Regions from separate parts of the Ochrobactrum sp. AP1BH01-1 genome, predicted to be linked through region 1. Evidence: riboswitches for the same ligand, from Rfam matches in the RefSeq annotation. Region 1 holds a riboswitch; the other holds the start of a gene.
What was found. Region 1 has a riboswitch for S-adenosylmethionine ahead of J9800_RS12020 (O-succinylhomoserine sulfhydrylase). Riboswitches for the same ligand answer to the same signal wherever they lie in the genome.

Region 1 (7,514 bases):
GTTGCGCTTGATGGCTCGACGCTGGAAGAAATCGCTACGACCTATTTCCGTCAGTCGGAACAGATTCCGACTGACCTCAAGCTGAGCGTCGCCAAGCTTGTCGAGCGGGGCGTCGATGGAAAGCCTGTCGAACAGTGGCGTGCTGGCGGGTTGATTATTCAGTTCCTGCCGGAATCCGAGTTGCGCGCGCGCATTCCCGATCTGCCGGGTGGCGATGAGGATGACGCCGAAGCCGCCTTCCATCCGGAAGATGACGCTTGGGACGAGGCTCGCTCGCTGGTCGGCACGATTGAAAGTTCGGAACTGACAGACCCGCAAGTTGGCTCGGAGCGGCTGCTTTATCGGCTGTTTCACGAACGCGGCGTGCGTGTGTTCGACTCTGTGCCTGTGCTGGATGAGTGCTCGTGCTCGCGAGAGAAGATTTCCGGCGTGCTGTCAGGCTTTACAGCCGAGGAAATTGCAGAAAGCGCGGATAACGGCAAGATATCCGTGACTTGTGAGTTCTGTTCCAAACTCTATGAGTTTGATGCGGCGGAGTTCGAAAACTGACGCTCTGAAGTGCATCCCGAAAAGTGCGAAGCGGCTTTCGGAACCAAGATGCGCGTAAAGACAATGGATAGAGCGGTTCCGGCGACTTAATTTAAACCGGAACCGCACGGAATAAATTTCAGTAGGAATTTATCCCCATGCCCAGGCAGGCTGTTATCTCCCACTGGTCAACAGTGGAGATACGATATGACCGACATTTGGTTACCAGTTACTCAGCAGAACCTCGAGATTGATGCTGACAGTCCGCTCGATTTTTCGACATTCCTATTGAACCCACCGATTACCGAGGAGCGACGGCTCATCGTCAATTCGGATGGTCAGATCGTATTGCAGAGCAATCCGGCCGTTCCATATCGGCTGCTGTGCGGAGCCATTGCAACTATTCCCGACCATGTGACAGCGGACAGGATGGCCGTTCAGCTGCGCCGCCATGGATATAATTGCGTACGGTTCCATTTTCTCGACATTGCTTTGATGGAGGGGCAGCTTCAGGATTTCGAATACCGACAGGACATTCTTGATCGGTTTCGCTACTACATGGCCGCATTGAAGCAAAACGGCATCTACTGGATCGTAGATGGCCTGACATCCAATGGCGGCGCGTTGGGCGGTGTAACGGACCGCTGGGGAACGGAAGGCAGGCTGAAGCTCATGACGCATGTTGAAAATGCGGCTTTCGGCCATTGGCTGCGCTTTCAGGTGGACATATTCGGGACGGTCAATCCCTATACCGGGCTTGTGCCTTTCGAAGACCCGGCAATGGCGGTTGTTGTGCCGTTCAACGAAAATGGACTGGCGTTCAATTCGTGGGTCTATGCCAACGGCGACCTCCAGGCGCTGCCGGAATTGAAGCGGCCGTTCAATGCTTGGCTGAAGGAGCAATATGGTACCACAGCTGCTTTGCAGGCTGCCTGGGGCGGTGAGTTGCTGGTGAGCGAGCAAATTGAAAACGGGACAGTTTCGCTACCTTCGGACCGTTACGCCGCGTCCAAACGGCTGAGCGATTTTGCCCGTTTCTGCGTGTCGGTTGAAACCGAGACGGCGAAGAAAATGAGCGACTGTATTTATGCGATGGGCTTCAAGGGCATCGTAGCACCGTATAATAACGGGTATGGTATCCAGACTACGCTTACACGCCGCAATCAACAGGCGGTGGCGATGAATACCTATCACGATCCCAACGACAGTATGACAGGGCCGATACTCCAGACCAGTTCGTTTGAGGGTGCGGTGGCTTACGTCCGCAATGCGGCTTCGACACGTCTGGCCGGCAAGCCATTTGTGATGACGGAGTATGATCACGTTTTCTGGAACAGGCATCGCTACGAGGCGGGGCTGGCAATGCCGGCTTATGCCGCGCTGCAGGACTGGAATATTCTGTGCCGACACAGCAATGGAGCACTTGTCCTTGGCTATGGCGGTAGCGACTTTAACGAACAGTATATCCGTCCTTACCGAACGGCACTTGATCCCGTTGCCCGTGCCGGCGAAACGCTGTCAGCGCTGCTTTTCCGCCGCGGAGACGTTGCAAAGGCGTTGCATCGCGTGGTGGCGCAGATACAGGATATCGGAAATCTGGTCGGGCTGGACATGGAGGAACCGGATGCGGCGACGATCATGTCACTGATGTCGCGGTTCGCACAAGGCGATGCTCCGCTCGCACCAGACGCTGTGTCGGTCGGTTCCCCTCGCCAGATCAGCACCCGTGCGGACGCAATCGCATTCCTTCGTAGCAATGGAGTTTTGGCTGCAACAAATCCAAGCGATGCAGCCTCGGGGACATATGTCAGCGATACCGGAGAGATCCGGCTTGATATTGCGGCGAAACAAATGCGGGTCGTCACGCCGCATACGGAAGCGCTTGCATTCTCATTGATCACCCAGCCGGTACAACTCGGGCAGCTTTGGCTCGGTTCGGCTTCCGGCGCGGGTATGCTGGCGGTTTCTTCCCTCGACGGCCAGACGGTAGCAAATAGCAGTAAGCTATTGCTGATCTTCACCACGGATGTACGCAATACCGACATGGTCTTTGCCGACAGCGAAGAAAAGACGGTCAGCAACTTTGGCACCCTGCCGGTGCAGATCAAGGTTGGGTATGTCTGGTTCAAGATGCCGATCAACACGGCGTGGCGCATATCCCCGGTCGGACTGGATGGCGTGGTGCAGCCTCCGGCGATTACGGGTAACGGATCGGATGGGCTCAATGTCGAGCTGTGGAACAATGTTTCTGTTCTGCCGAACCCGCCCGGACCAACGACCTATTTCCTGATCGAACGCATTTAAAATCTCATCGGGCGCCGGATTGCGCGCCCTGTTGAATATCCAGGCGCTTTTCTCCGAGCCTGGTGGCGACGTGCGAAAGAGCCAAGGAACAGAGTTATATTCTGTTCGCCATACTATCCCTCGGAAAATGTGGGGAGGTTTTCAATTCAAGGTGCGTCGCAGGTCCGGCATGTCAAGCGAGAAGGCAGGAATGTCGACTTCGAACATGCTGCCGCCGTTGCCCTGCATTTGGTAGCGCCCCACCATGACGCCTGACGTAGTGGTCAACGGGCAGCCGGAGGAATATTGAAATGAATCGCCCGGCTCAAGGGTTGGTTGTTCGCCAACAACGCCAGCTCCGCGCACTTCCTCGACACGCCCATTTGCGTCGGTAATCTGCCAGTAACGCGAACGGAGTTGCACGGTTTCCGCAGAATTGTTGGCGATCGTTATACGATAGCCCCACACATAGCGGTTCTCGGCGGGGTCGGACTGGTCTTCCAGATAGAAAGGTTCGACCGAAACTTCGATTCCGCGCGTTACCGCTCTATACATGCGCACCCGCCCTACATTCGCATCGACCCCGGCATCCTGCAACCTGGATCGCAATGATGCGTGTCTACTCAACGGTTCGCCGGTTCAGTTTACGGACGCCGTCATTCGCCTCTCCTATCGCCAAAGTTGCGGGGGAGGTCAACAATTCGGAGCGGTAAATATACCGCAATTGCCGAAATATTCCGGCAATTGCGTTGTTTCAGCCTCTATTTGCAGCCTAAAAGCCACAATATCGAGATACACCGGTTCAGCGAGCGACCTTCAGCGCCGCTTCCACGTCTTCCACGAGGTCGTCGGTATCTTCAAGGCCGAGCGATATCCGCAGCAAGCCATCGGAGATGCCGAGTTCGACCTTCGCCTCGTCGCTAAGGTTCTTGTGCGTTGTGGTTGCCGGGTGGGTGATAAGGCTTTTCGCGTCACCAAGGTTGTTGGAGATGCTGAAGACCTGCAAAGCGTTCTGGAACTTGAACGCAGCCTCCTTGCCGCCTTCCAGCTCCAGGGCGATGAGGGTCGATCCGCCCGTCATCTGCTTGGCGATGATATCGGCTTGCGGATGGTCCGCCCGGCCAGGATAGATCACGCGCTTCACGCCCGGCTTGCCCGCGAGGAAGTCGGCCACCGCAGCCGCCGACAGCGTCTGCTGGCGTACGCGCACGGACAGCGTTTCAAGGCCCTTCAGCATGATCCACGCATTGAACGGGCTGAGACCCGGACCCGTATGACGGAAATAATCCTGCAGGGTATTTTCAATCCATTCGCGGTCGGAAAGGACCACGCCGCCAAGGCAGCGCCCTTGGCCATCAATATGCTTGGTTGCCGAATAAACGACGATATGCGCACCGAGCTCCAGCGGCTTCTGGAAAAGCGGGGTTGCGAAAACATTGTCGACGATGAGCTTCGCGCCTGCTTCATTGGCGACCTGCGCGACGGCTGCAATGTCGATGATTTCGAGCGTTGGATTGGATGGGCTTTCAAGGAACATCACTTTGGTGTTCGGGCGAACAGCCGCTTTCCAGTTTTCAATATCGGAACCGTCAATGATCGAGATTTCGACGCCATATTTCGGCAAGATCGTTTCAACGATGTAACGACAGGAGCCGAAGACGGCGCGAGCCGAAATCACGTGGTCGCCGGCCTGCACCTGACACAGAATGGCGGCTGCCACCGCCGCCATGCCGGATGCGGTAGCGCGCGCATCTTCGGCGCCTTCCAGCGCACACATGCGCTTTTCAAACATGTCGGTGGTTGGGTTGGCATAGCGCGAATAGATGAAACCCGGATCCTCACCCTTGAAGCGCGCTTCAGCGGCTTCAGCATTGGGATAAAGGAAGCCCTGCGTCAGAAACATCGCTTCCGACATTTCGGCAAATCCGGAGCGAAGCGATCCGGCATGCACGAGTTCGGTTGCAGGGCGAAATTTGCGGGTATTCTCAGTCGTCATTTTTCCAACCTGTCGAAAGCTGGTCGGCCGGGGCACGAGCCTCGGCGGCCAATAAAAAAACCGGCCTTGCGAAAACGCAAAAGGCCGGTAACGAACCGCGGCCTTTTTTAGCGAATTCTTTAACGTGGCTGCAAGCCGGCCGGCCAAATCACCACGGAACAGTTTTCCATTATGCCTGTTGAGTGGAGCCGTCAATGCCGAAACCGCCTCATTTCCCGAAAAGCGCATCCGGAGCGCTGCGGAAATACTCTGATTCCTGCGGAAAACCCGGTTTCTAGCGGTTCGAAGGGTTGGCATTGAGGCCCCGAGCAGTCAATGGTCTTTTCAAGCAATGCCTGGAGCATGTCTCCCGAAAGTGGGAACCGGTTTCGGGATAAGACATGCGTGAAAACAAGAGATTAAAGCATGTCGCTTGGATACGATAAAGTACGACAAGCTTTAGGCTACGGAGTATCGGGTTAATGATGCAGAAAGATGCTGGAATTCTGGCGGATGCGGATATTTCCGCGCTGTTTGAAAGCGGTTTGCTGGCGTCCCCACGCCCTCTCGATGCCGATCAGATACAGCCTGCGAGCCTGGATCTGAGGCTTGGCGCAAAAGCCTATCGCGTTCGTGCCTCTTTCATGCCGGGTCCGGGCACGCCGGTCATCGAAAAGCTTGAACGACTGAAACTGCACGAGATCGACCTGACCGCAGGAGCCGTTCTGGAGACGGGCTGCGTTTACATTGTTCCGCTTCTCGAAAGCCTGGTGCTGTCGCCGGACCTTTCGGCGTCGGCAAATCCGAAGAGTTCAACGGGCCGTCTGGATATCTTCACCCGCGTCATTGCCGATGGAGCGCAGGAATTCGATAAAGTGCCTGCCGGATATAATGGCCCGCTTTATCTGGAAGTCAGCCCGCGCACATTCCCTATCGTCGTGCGTACAGGTTCCCGCCTTTCGCAGATACGCTTCCGCAAGGGGCGGGCGCAGCTTGATGAGGCTGAACTTGCTGCATTGCATAAGGCCGAAACGCTGGTCGCTGCTGAAATGCCAAATATTTCCGGAGGCGGTATTGCGCTGTCGGTTGACCTTTCGGGCGGTCCCGACCGGCTGATTGGCTATCGCGGCAAGCACCATACGGCGGTGGTGGATGTGGACAAGCGCGCCGCGCACGACATTCTTGATTTCTGGGAGCCGATCTATGATCGGGGCGCGCGTGAACTGGTGCTCGACCCGGACGAATTCTATATTCTCGTTTCGCGCGAGGCCGTCCATGTTCCACCGCTTTATGCGGCGGAAATGACCCCGTTCGATCCGCTGGTCGGTGAATTCCGCGTTCATTACGCAGGCTTCTTCGATCCGGGCTTCGGCCACAGCGCGGCGGGGGGAACCGGCAGTCGCGCGGTTCTGGAAGTTCGCAGCCATGAAGTCCCCTTTATTCTTGAGCACGGGCAGATCGTGGGGCGTCTGGTGTATGAGCACATGCTGCATCGTCCTTCTGCGCTTTATGGTGTCGATCTCGGCTCCAACTATCAGGCGCAGCAGTTGAAGCTTTCCAAGCATTTTCGTTGACTATAAGAGCCTCCTCCAAGCAAATATAATTATGGTGGAGGAGCAAGGTCGACGTGACGAATGGAACTGAACGGGATCAGGACAAAAAGCCTCAGGCTGTAACAGATGCCCCGCAACGCAGGCTGTCAGTCGGCATTGTTGCGCTGCCTGGTTTTACACTCAGTGCGCTCAGCCTTTTCCTCGATCCCTTCCGGCTTGCTGCCGATGATCGCGACAAGAGCCGCCAGATACGCTGCGCATGGAAAATCTGCACGCTTTCAGGAGATCCCGTTACCTCCAGTTCGGGCATGGTGATCGAGCCGACCGCGCCTATCGGCGAGCTCGACGATTGCGATTATGTGGCAGTCGTCGGTGGTTTGCTTGCGCAGTATCGGCCCAGACAGCAGGCGCTGGTCGATCTCATCAAGCGTGCGGACCGGCGCGGCAAGACCGTGGTTGGCCTTTGCACAGCTGCCTTTCTGCTGGCGGAAGCCGACCTTTTGCCGGACCGCAATTGCTGCGTCAGCTGGTTCCATCGCGACGATTTTCTGGAGCTTTTCGACGGATATACAGCCGATACGACGAGCCTGTTTCATCGCAGCGGAAGGCACTTCACCTGCGCGGGCGGGCTTGGCACTGCGTCGCTGGCGCTTTCAATCATACAGAACGAGATTTCGGAGGAACTGGCGCGCAAGAGTGCGTCCATTCTCATGATCCCCTATGAACTTGTGCGTTCCGAACAACCGGCGCTGAGCTTCAACGGGGTGCGTTCGCCAATGATCCGCAAGGCAATCCGCATTTTCGAGGAAACGCTGGAAGATCCGGTGCCGATGATCGACGTGGCGCGCCGACTGGGAATTTCCGTCCGCCAGATGGAGCGTGGCTTCAAGCTCGCCCTTGAGCGAACGGCGTTCGAGGTTCGCGAGGAGCTTCGGGTTAAGAAGGCCAAGGAACTTTTATCCGAAACAAGCCTGTCTTTGCTGGAAGTGGCTGTTGCAAGCGGCTTTACTGATACACGCAGCATGAACCGCTCGTTCTCGCGCCAGAAGCAGAAAGCCCCGCGCGAGTACCGCAAACAGCGGTGAGCGAGGGCGGAACTTGCGCTGGATGAATGGAGCGCCTATTTCTTGCGCGAAGAATCTGTCGCTTTGACCAATAACCGCACAGGAGATTTG
Region 2 (7,514 bases), on a different contig from region 1:
GCCGGGCGGCTGAAGCCAAATGCCAGACTGCCGTCCACCCGCGCCTTGTCCTTGGAACTTGGCTTGTCGCGAACAACTGTTCTTGCGGCATTCGATCAGTTGATTGCCGAAGGTTACCTGGAGGGACGACTGGGTTCGGGCACTCGTGTCACCGCAGAACTTCCCGATAGCAAGCTGACCGTAAATCAACCGCCCATCCATGTAATCGACCAGCCGCGTTTTCATCGGGAGAATCCCAAACCCTTTCGTCTCGGCCTATTCGATAGCGAGCATTTCCCTCACGATGAGTGGGGAAAACTTCTGGGCCGCATCTGGCGCAAGCCTGCCCCGGACCTATTGAGCACTGATGATCCCTTTGGCTTTCATCCTCTGCGATCATCGCTCGCCCGGCATTTGCACGAATGGCGCGGCATGCTCGTGTCGCCGGAACAGATCGTCATAACCGGCGGCAGCGCAGACGCGCTTTCACTCATCCGGGAAGCCTTGTTCACCCGCGGCGACAGGCTGTGGATGGAGGAACCGGGATATCCACCGGCGCGCAAGATCCTCGGCGTCAATGGCCTCGACATCGTTCCAGTGCCGGTTGACGGTGGAGGTCTTGATGTTTCCACCGGACGAGAAAAGGCGAACGATGCGCGCGGTGCGTTTGTTACACCTGCACGGCACCACCCGACAGGGGTAACCATGACGTTGGGACGCCGTCTCGAACTCATTACCTGGGCAAGAGAACGTGATGCGATAATCATCGAGGACGATTATGATAGCGAGCATCGGTATATCGGCCAGCCGCTGCCAGCACTGATGTCGCTCGACCCGGGCCGCATTCTTTATATTGGAAGCTTCTCCAAGGTATTTTCGCCCGTCCTGCGGCTCGGTTTTCTGATCGTGCCGTCGCACAGAGTGACGCAATTTCGGGAACTACGGCAGACCTTGTTTCCCGCGCCCTCGCCGCTGGCGCAGCCAGCGCTGGCTGCTTTCATTGAAACGGGAGCTTTTGCCCAACACATAAGACGTATGCGCCGCATCCATGCCTCGCGCCGCCGCAAACTGATAGCAGCGCTTGCACCTGGAGAACCGGATCTGTTCCGGATTGAAGCTCCGCCTGCCGGACTATCCTTACTTATGGCTTTGCCAGAGGGACAAAGCGATACACATCTCGCGTCCGTTCTGGCAGAGGCTGATATCGAGGTTCATCCGCTATCGACGCTCTTTACAAAACTGACGCCACGTCAGGGACTTATTCTCGGTTTCTCAGGATTTGATGAAACCACACTGGAAAATTCTGCAACAGCTTTGATAAAAATCCTCAAACAGTCGAATTAAAGAATTCGCATTAGCAATTTCGTAAACTTTGGATTCAGCTTTTCCCGGTAAGCTTTGATTAGCAATTAGCTCGGGAGGAGCGTTGCAGCCCATTTGTTTTGCGTTACGGGTGCTCATGCGTTCTTCGGTTGTATCAGTCATTGCCCTTGCCTGCGCCGCCTTGACGGGCTGTACGTCAAGCTCCGGCGTCGACAGCATCATGCTTCAGTCGAAAACCTCGGCTGAGACAACGAGTTCGGTTGTCCGCCCGGTTCCACCCGCTCCTTTGAGCGAAATGGCGAGCGCGCCCCAGCCAATGCCCGCGGCAAATCAGGAAGAAGTACTGGCATGGGCTGGCCCTATTCCGGATGCCGGTCCGTTCAAGACGGAGCCGCCAGCTCCCATTGCGCCGAGACCACAGCCCCAGGAGCGTCCACAGGCCCGGATTTCGGTGCCGACTCCGGAGATCGCGGCCTATCCACCCGTGCGCCTTGCACCGCAGGAACGATCCAGAGTCTACAGCCACCGCTTTCGCGATGCGAAACCAATCAATTTCGGACGTTCATCGCCGCGCAAGCTGGCGGTGCACGGCGTGGATGTATCCCGCTGGCAGGGCGATATTGATTGGGTGAAACTGCGCACGCAGGGCGCAAACTTCGCCTATATCAAGGCAACTGACGGCGGTGACCATCTCGATCCCATGTTCCGCAAGAACTGGCGCGAGGCGAAAGCGGCTGGCATCAAGCGTGGTGCCTACCACTTCTTTTACTGGTGCCGTGTGGCAAGCCAGCAGGCCGATTGGTTCATCCGCAATGTTCCCAAGGAAGCTGATGCGCTTCCACCAGTCATAGACGTGGAATGGAACGGGGATTCTTCCTGCAAGAGGCGGCCTTCTCCGGCGCAGGTGCGGGAAAAAATGCAGGTCTTCATGGACAAGCTGGAGCAGCATTACGGCAAGCGACCGATCATCTATACCGCTCCGGATTTCTACGACGACAATCTGAAAGGTGCTTTCACCAACTATCCTTTCTGGCTGCGCGCAGTCGCCCAGCATCCGTCCAAAGTCTATCCCGGTCGCCCGTGGACTTTCTGGCAGTATTCGGGATCGGGCCTGTCACAGGGCGTAAACGGAAAGATTGATCTGAATGTGTTCCACGGCTCGGAAGACGACTGGCACAGATGGTTGGCGCGCGCCGGCAGCTAATTGCTCTCGAAGCTGGCAAGAGGCCAGTTTCGATGTTATGAACTCGTATCAGGGATAACCGAAGCTTTGCCTCGAAACCCGGCATGCAATCTCACCATGCCGGGACGTTTGTTGCCCGCATGGTGTTACCATGAAGGGGAACGCCAAACATGGACACCCGGATATTTGTGCTCGCGCTGGCGACATTCGTTACCGGCACCGCCGAGAACATCATTGTCGGCATTCTTCCCGGTATTGCCCGAGGCTTCGATGTTTCAGTCAGCGCCGCCGGTCAGTTGACCTCGATTTTCTCCCTTACCTTTGCGCTGGCCGCTCCGCTCGCGCTCATCCTCACCACGCGGTATGAGCGGAAAGCCATTCTGGTCTCTGCGTTGGGTGTTTTCATTGCAAGCAATATCGTCGCGGGCTTGAGCCCCAATTACGGGATTCTGTTTGCCGCGCGTATCGGGATGGCGGCGGCAAGCGCGGCCGTCTGCTTGGTCGCCACGATGCTGGCAACGGAAATGGTCAATCCGGCAATGCGTGGCCGCGCTATCGGAATCATATTCATGGGTATCAGCGGATCGATGGTGGCAGGTGTTCCCACGGGAATGGCCGTCAATGAGTGGCTGGGCTGGCGAGCGGTATTCCTGTGTCTGGCATTGGCAGCAGCATCGGTTCTGCTCCTGTCAATGTGGGCATTGCCCGGCGCGGGGCGCCGCCAGCGCGGCTTGCCGCCCTACATGCCGCACTTCAAATCCTTCCGGCTGGTATCGGCGCAACTGGTTTCCATCCTGATGATTGGCGGTCACTTCGTACTGTTTGCCTATCTTGCACCCTACCTTCTGGATGCAGTGCACGTCTCTTCGCGAAAAATTATCTGGGCAATGTTGGCCTTCGGGGTGGCCGGAATGGCGGGCGGGTATCTCGGTGGGCTGCTCGTTGACAAGGTGTCTCCACGGTTGGCTATCGTGCTGACGCCGCTTCTCTATCTGACGGCACTAACAGCGATACCGCTCGCGATCGGCTTCAGCCCTGTTTTCGGTGTGATGCTGATGATCTGGGCTTGTTTGAGCTGGATGATATCGCCAGTCGTTCAGAGTTTTCTCATTACGACCGATCCTGCAACGGCAGAGGCCGGGGTCGGGATCAATCTCTCCGCCATGCACGTGGGCGTAGCTCTCGGCACGGTAACAGGCGGGCTTGCGTTAGAGTCCATGTCGTTGCAAGCCCTGCCCTGGACAGGATCTATTCTGGTCACGCTGTCCTTGCTATGCGCTCTTAACGCTTCCCGATATTCTGCAGGTCGTAAGGCGTCGATTGATACATCTCGTTGATCCAGTTTCCGAACAGAAGATGCGCGTGGCTGCGCCAGCGATTTTCCGGCTGGCGCGTCGCATCGTCTCCAGGGAAATAGTTTGCCGGAACCTTCGTGTCTGGCTGGACCTGAATGTCGCGGAAATACTCATCCGCAAGCGATGTGGTGTCATACTCCACATGGTTGAACATATGGAGCGAGCGGTGATGCGGATCGTCCAACAGGCAGAGGCCTGTCTCTGGACTATCGACCAGCACCTTCAGCCCACTATCCGCCGGAATGTCGCTCTTGCGCACCTCGGTCCACCGTGAAACCGGTATCTTGAAATCATCCGAGAAGCCTCGAAGATAAGGCGATGAAGGCGCAAGGTTGCGCTGGCTATAGACGCCTGAGGCCTTGTCCGGGAGTTCATACTTGCCCATGCCGTGAAAATGATGAACGGCGGCCTGCGCCGCCCAGCATATATTCAGCGTCCGGTGCACATGGGTCTGCGTCCAGTCGAAAACACGCTGCATTTCGTCCCAATAGGTGACTTCCTCGAACTCGAGCCGCTCGACCGGGGCACCTGTAATGACAAAGCCGTCAAAGCGTTGATCCTGCACATCTTCCCACGGCTGATAGAAGGACAACATGTGATCGGCAGGCGTATGGCGCGCCACATGATTGGTAATTCGAACGAGGGTCAATTCCACCTGCAACGGTGTTGCGCCGAGAAGACGCGCAATCTGCGTCTCGGTGGTGACCTTGTTCGGCATAAGATTGAGGAGGCCGATCCTCAGCGGACGAATATCCTGACGAATGGCATCTGCTTCCCGCATGACCATAACGCCCTCGGCCTGGAGAACACTGGTTGCTGGCAGATCGTCAGGAATTTTAATCGGCATGTCGCGTCGGTCCCTAGTTTATGTTGGAGCGGACGCGAGTGGCTTTATCCGTATATTTGCCGGTTGGGCCACATCCTCCCCTTACAGAGAGTACCACCTTGCCCGGAAAGGCAGGTTGGCGTTGGGCGTCGCCCCAACTCTTGATGTGATGACACTTCTACTCAAACTCTCTCAGGGTGGCAATAGGGTTTAAGTGCCGCCTCGAACTGTTTGAGAAATTTCCTTTTCAGGGGCTGGCCACTGCGCGAAATCCGCACTGCGACGGACACGGAATTTGGAATGAAGGACCTTTAAATATGGTCGACTGCAGCTTTCAGCTCAGCGACGCACGCGGCTGATGTCCGAAATGATCGTTCCGCAGCGAAACCGAAGGCGATTGCACGAGAATCCTTTTCTTCGACTGAAACGCGACATGAAGCATGAACTTCTGTCGCACCGGTGGCTTCGATTATCCGGCCTACATTATGGGCGTTGACGCCGCTGCCGGGCATGATGCTGATGCGCTTGCCAGCCTTTCCCGCCAGCTGCCGCAGATTGTCCAGTCCCTCTTCCGCGGTCTGCGACAGGCCGGACGTCAGGATGCGCTCGAAGCCGAGCGCGATTGCCTGCTCCAGCGCTGTCTCCGCGTCTGGCACGAGATCGAAAGCGCGATGGAGCGTCGTTCCAAGCCCTTTTGCCTCTGCAACCAATCTTTCCAACAAAGTAACATCAAGCGAACCATCGGGAAGCGAAGCGCCCAGGACGACCCCTGCCAAGCCGGCATTTCTGGCGTTGCCAATGTCTGCCGCCATGAGGGATTCATCCTCAGCCGAGAAGCAAAAGCTGCCCGCATGGGGTCTGATCATTGCGTAGACCGGGATTGGCGCTTTTGAAGCAAGCGCCATCAATGCCTGCGAGGGCGTCAAGCCACCAAGTTCAAGGGCGGAACAGAGTTCGATGCGATCCGCGCCACCTTCAATTGCCGAATGAAGACCTTCGGCGCTATCCACGCAGACTTCGAGTAACACGCTCACGCCTGATGCCCCAATATCGCCGCCCCGACCAAACCGCCATCGCTGCCGAATATTCCGGGAACGACGATCGACTGTTCTGTTTTGCGCAGGATTCGGGCTCTCACCGCTTCATCAATGGCCGAAATCAGCTCGGACGCCGTGGCAAGCCCACCGCCTACGGGAATGATGGACGTGCCGGTTACGTTGACGACTGCAGCCAGCGGATCGGCAACCAGCTGGAGATAGGCGGAAACTGTCCTTCCAGCCTTGTGACAACCGGCGAGCCAATCTTGTATAATCTCATGGCTGGTTGCATCGGCGGCATTCAAAAATCGATGCAGCCTCTCAATTCCGCGCGCGCCGCCAATGGTATCGACACAACCGCTTTGCCCACAGCCGCAACTGAACCGTGGGACGTGCATAGTTTGTCCATCAATTTCTACGGATGTGTTCAGTATCGGGCCGTGTTCCCATTCGCCCGTCAATCCGCCCTTTCCTCGAACCAGCCGACCATCGACAACAAGCCCGCCGCCTACGCCTGTGCCTAGCACCGCGCAGAAGACGATATCGTGTCCTTTACCGGCGCCCTCAATCGCTTCGGCAAGCGTCAGACAATCGGCATCATTAGCCGCGATGACCCGGCGCTGCAGTCGCTCTCCAAGTTCGAGGCTTAGCTTGTGACCTGTAATGCAGGGAATATTTGCCGACAGAGCAGTCGTTGTGTCCGGATCGACCAATCCGGCGATGGAGAGGGCAAGTGGCCACTCGTCGTTCGCTGCATGAGTTTGTAGTGCGGTTTCCAGTGTGCCACTGAATTCATCCCAGCTGCCTGCCGGAGTGGGCAGCTTTTCGAGAATATCTATATTTCCCGGATGCGAAGAACGCGCAAGCCGGATGAAGGACCCGCCGACATCTGCGGCGAGAACAGTTCCAGACTTTTGAGACGGACGTGTTCTTCTGTTGTGCATGGGTGGATCTTCCGCCGATACGTTTCGATGTTCCATCCAATCATCGCAAATGTACCGGCAGTCAATCGTGGAGCGCGGTCTTTCCTATGGTTTCCGCGCGACAAGCGAGATGTTCACACCTTGCGGGTCCTTGCATTGAACGACCCACTCGCCGTTCGGCACCTCCATAGGTCCTTGCAGGACGGCTCCGCCAAGAGACTTGACCCTGTCGGCTGCTTCCTTGACGCCTTCCACCATGAAGTAAAAACCCCAGCCGACCGGTGTGCCGGGAGACGCGGTCATGATGCCTCCATGATCAGCGCCATCGACGCTGAATATCTTGTAGTTGCCCATAGGCCCCATGTCGAAATTGCGTGAGAGTTTCCAGCCAAACACTTTCTCGTAGAAGGGAAACGCCGTCTCGCAGTCCTTCGCGTGGAGTTCGTGCCATCCCGGATGTCCCGGCTTGCGCGAACCGAAGTCAGCCGGGGCCGGCATATCGCCCATCGGCTCGAAAAGTGCAAAGATGCCGCCTTGTGGATCGGATACGATCGCGAAGCGCCCGATATTCGGGATATCTTGCGGCGCTCTGAGAACCTTCCCGCCTTCCGCTTCAACTTTCCGGGCATAGTCATCGGCATTCGTCACACCGACATAACCGAGCCATCCCGGTTGGCCTCCGCAGTCCTCCTTGGGCATGTCCGCCATCGACATCATGCCTGCGATCATGCATCCGGGCACTTCAAACAAGGTGTATTTCATGCCTGGAACACCGGCGTCCTTGGCTGCCCAGCCGACGACTTTGGTATAAAAATCCTGCGCGCTGCCCGTGTCTGTCGTCATAAGTTCGTACCAGACGAACGGAGATGAGCCCTGTTTCATTGAACG

Region 2: it holds a riboswitch for S-adenosylmethionine, as region 1 does, so the genes downstream of both, metA (homoserine O-acetyltransferase MetA) here and J9800_RS12020 (O-succinylhomoserine sulfhydrylase) in region 1, are expected to answer to the same signal.

What each region holds. Positions count from the first base shown of each region.
Region 1 covers NZ_JAGPOU010000003.1:296,356-303,869, forward strand. The annotation lists gene J9800_RS12005 (Hsp33 family molecular chaperone) at 1-549, shown strand, start outside; gene J9800_RS12010 (glycoside hydrolase) at 736-2,832, shown strand; gene apaG (Co2+/Mg2+ efflux facilitator ApaG/CorD) at 2,974-3,366, opposite strand; gene J9800_RS12020 (O-succinylhomoserine sulfhydrylase) at 3,614-4,807, opposite strand; SAM riboswitch at 4,893-4,972, opposite strand; gene J9800_RS12025 (2'-deoxycytidine 5'-triphosphate deaminase) at 5,269-6,360, shown strand; gene J9800_RS12030 (GlxA family transcriptional regulator) at 6,414-7,424, shown strand.
Region 2 covers NZ_JAGPOU010000001.1:263,303-270,816, reverse strand. The annotation lists gene pdxR (MocR-like pyridoxine biosynthesis transcription factor PdxR) at 1-1,323, shown strand, start outside; gene J9800_RS01195 (glycoside hydrolase family 25 protein) at 1,439-2,506, shown strand; gene J9800_RS01190 (MFS transporter) at 2,656-3,822, shown strand; gene metA (homoserine O-acetyltransferase MetA) at 3,767-4,687, opposite strand; SAM-I-IV-variant riboswitch at 4,730-4,839, opposite strand; gene J9800_RS01180 (copper homeostasis protein CutC) at 4,978-5,700, opposite strand; gene J9800_RS01175 (ROK family protein) at 5,697-6,647, opposite strand; gene J9800_RS01170 (VOC family protein) at 6,732-7,508, opposite strand.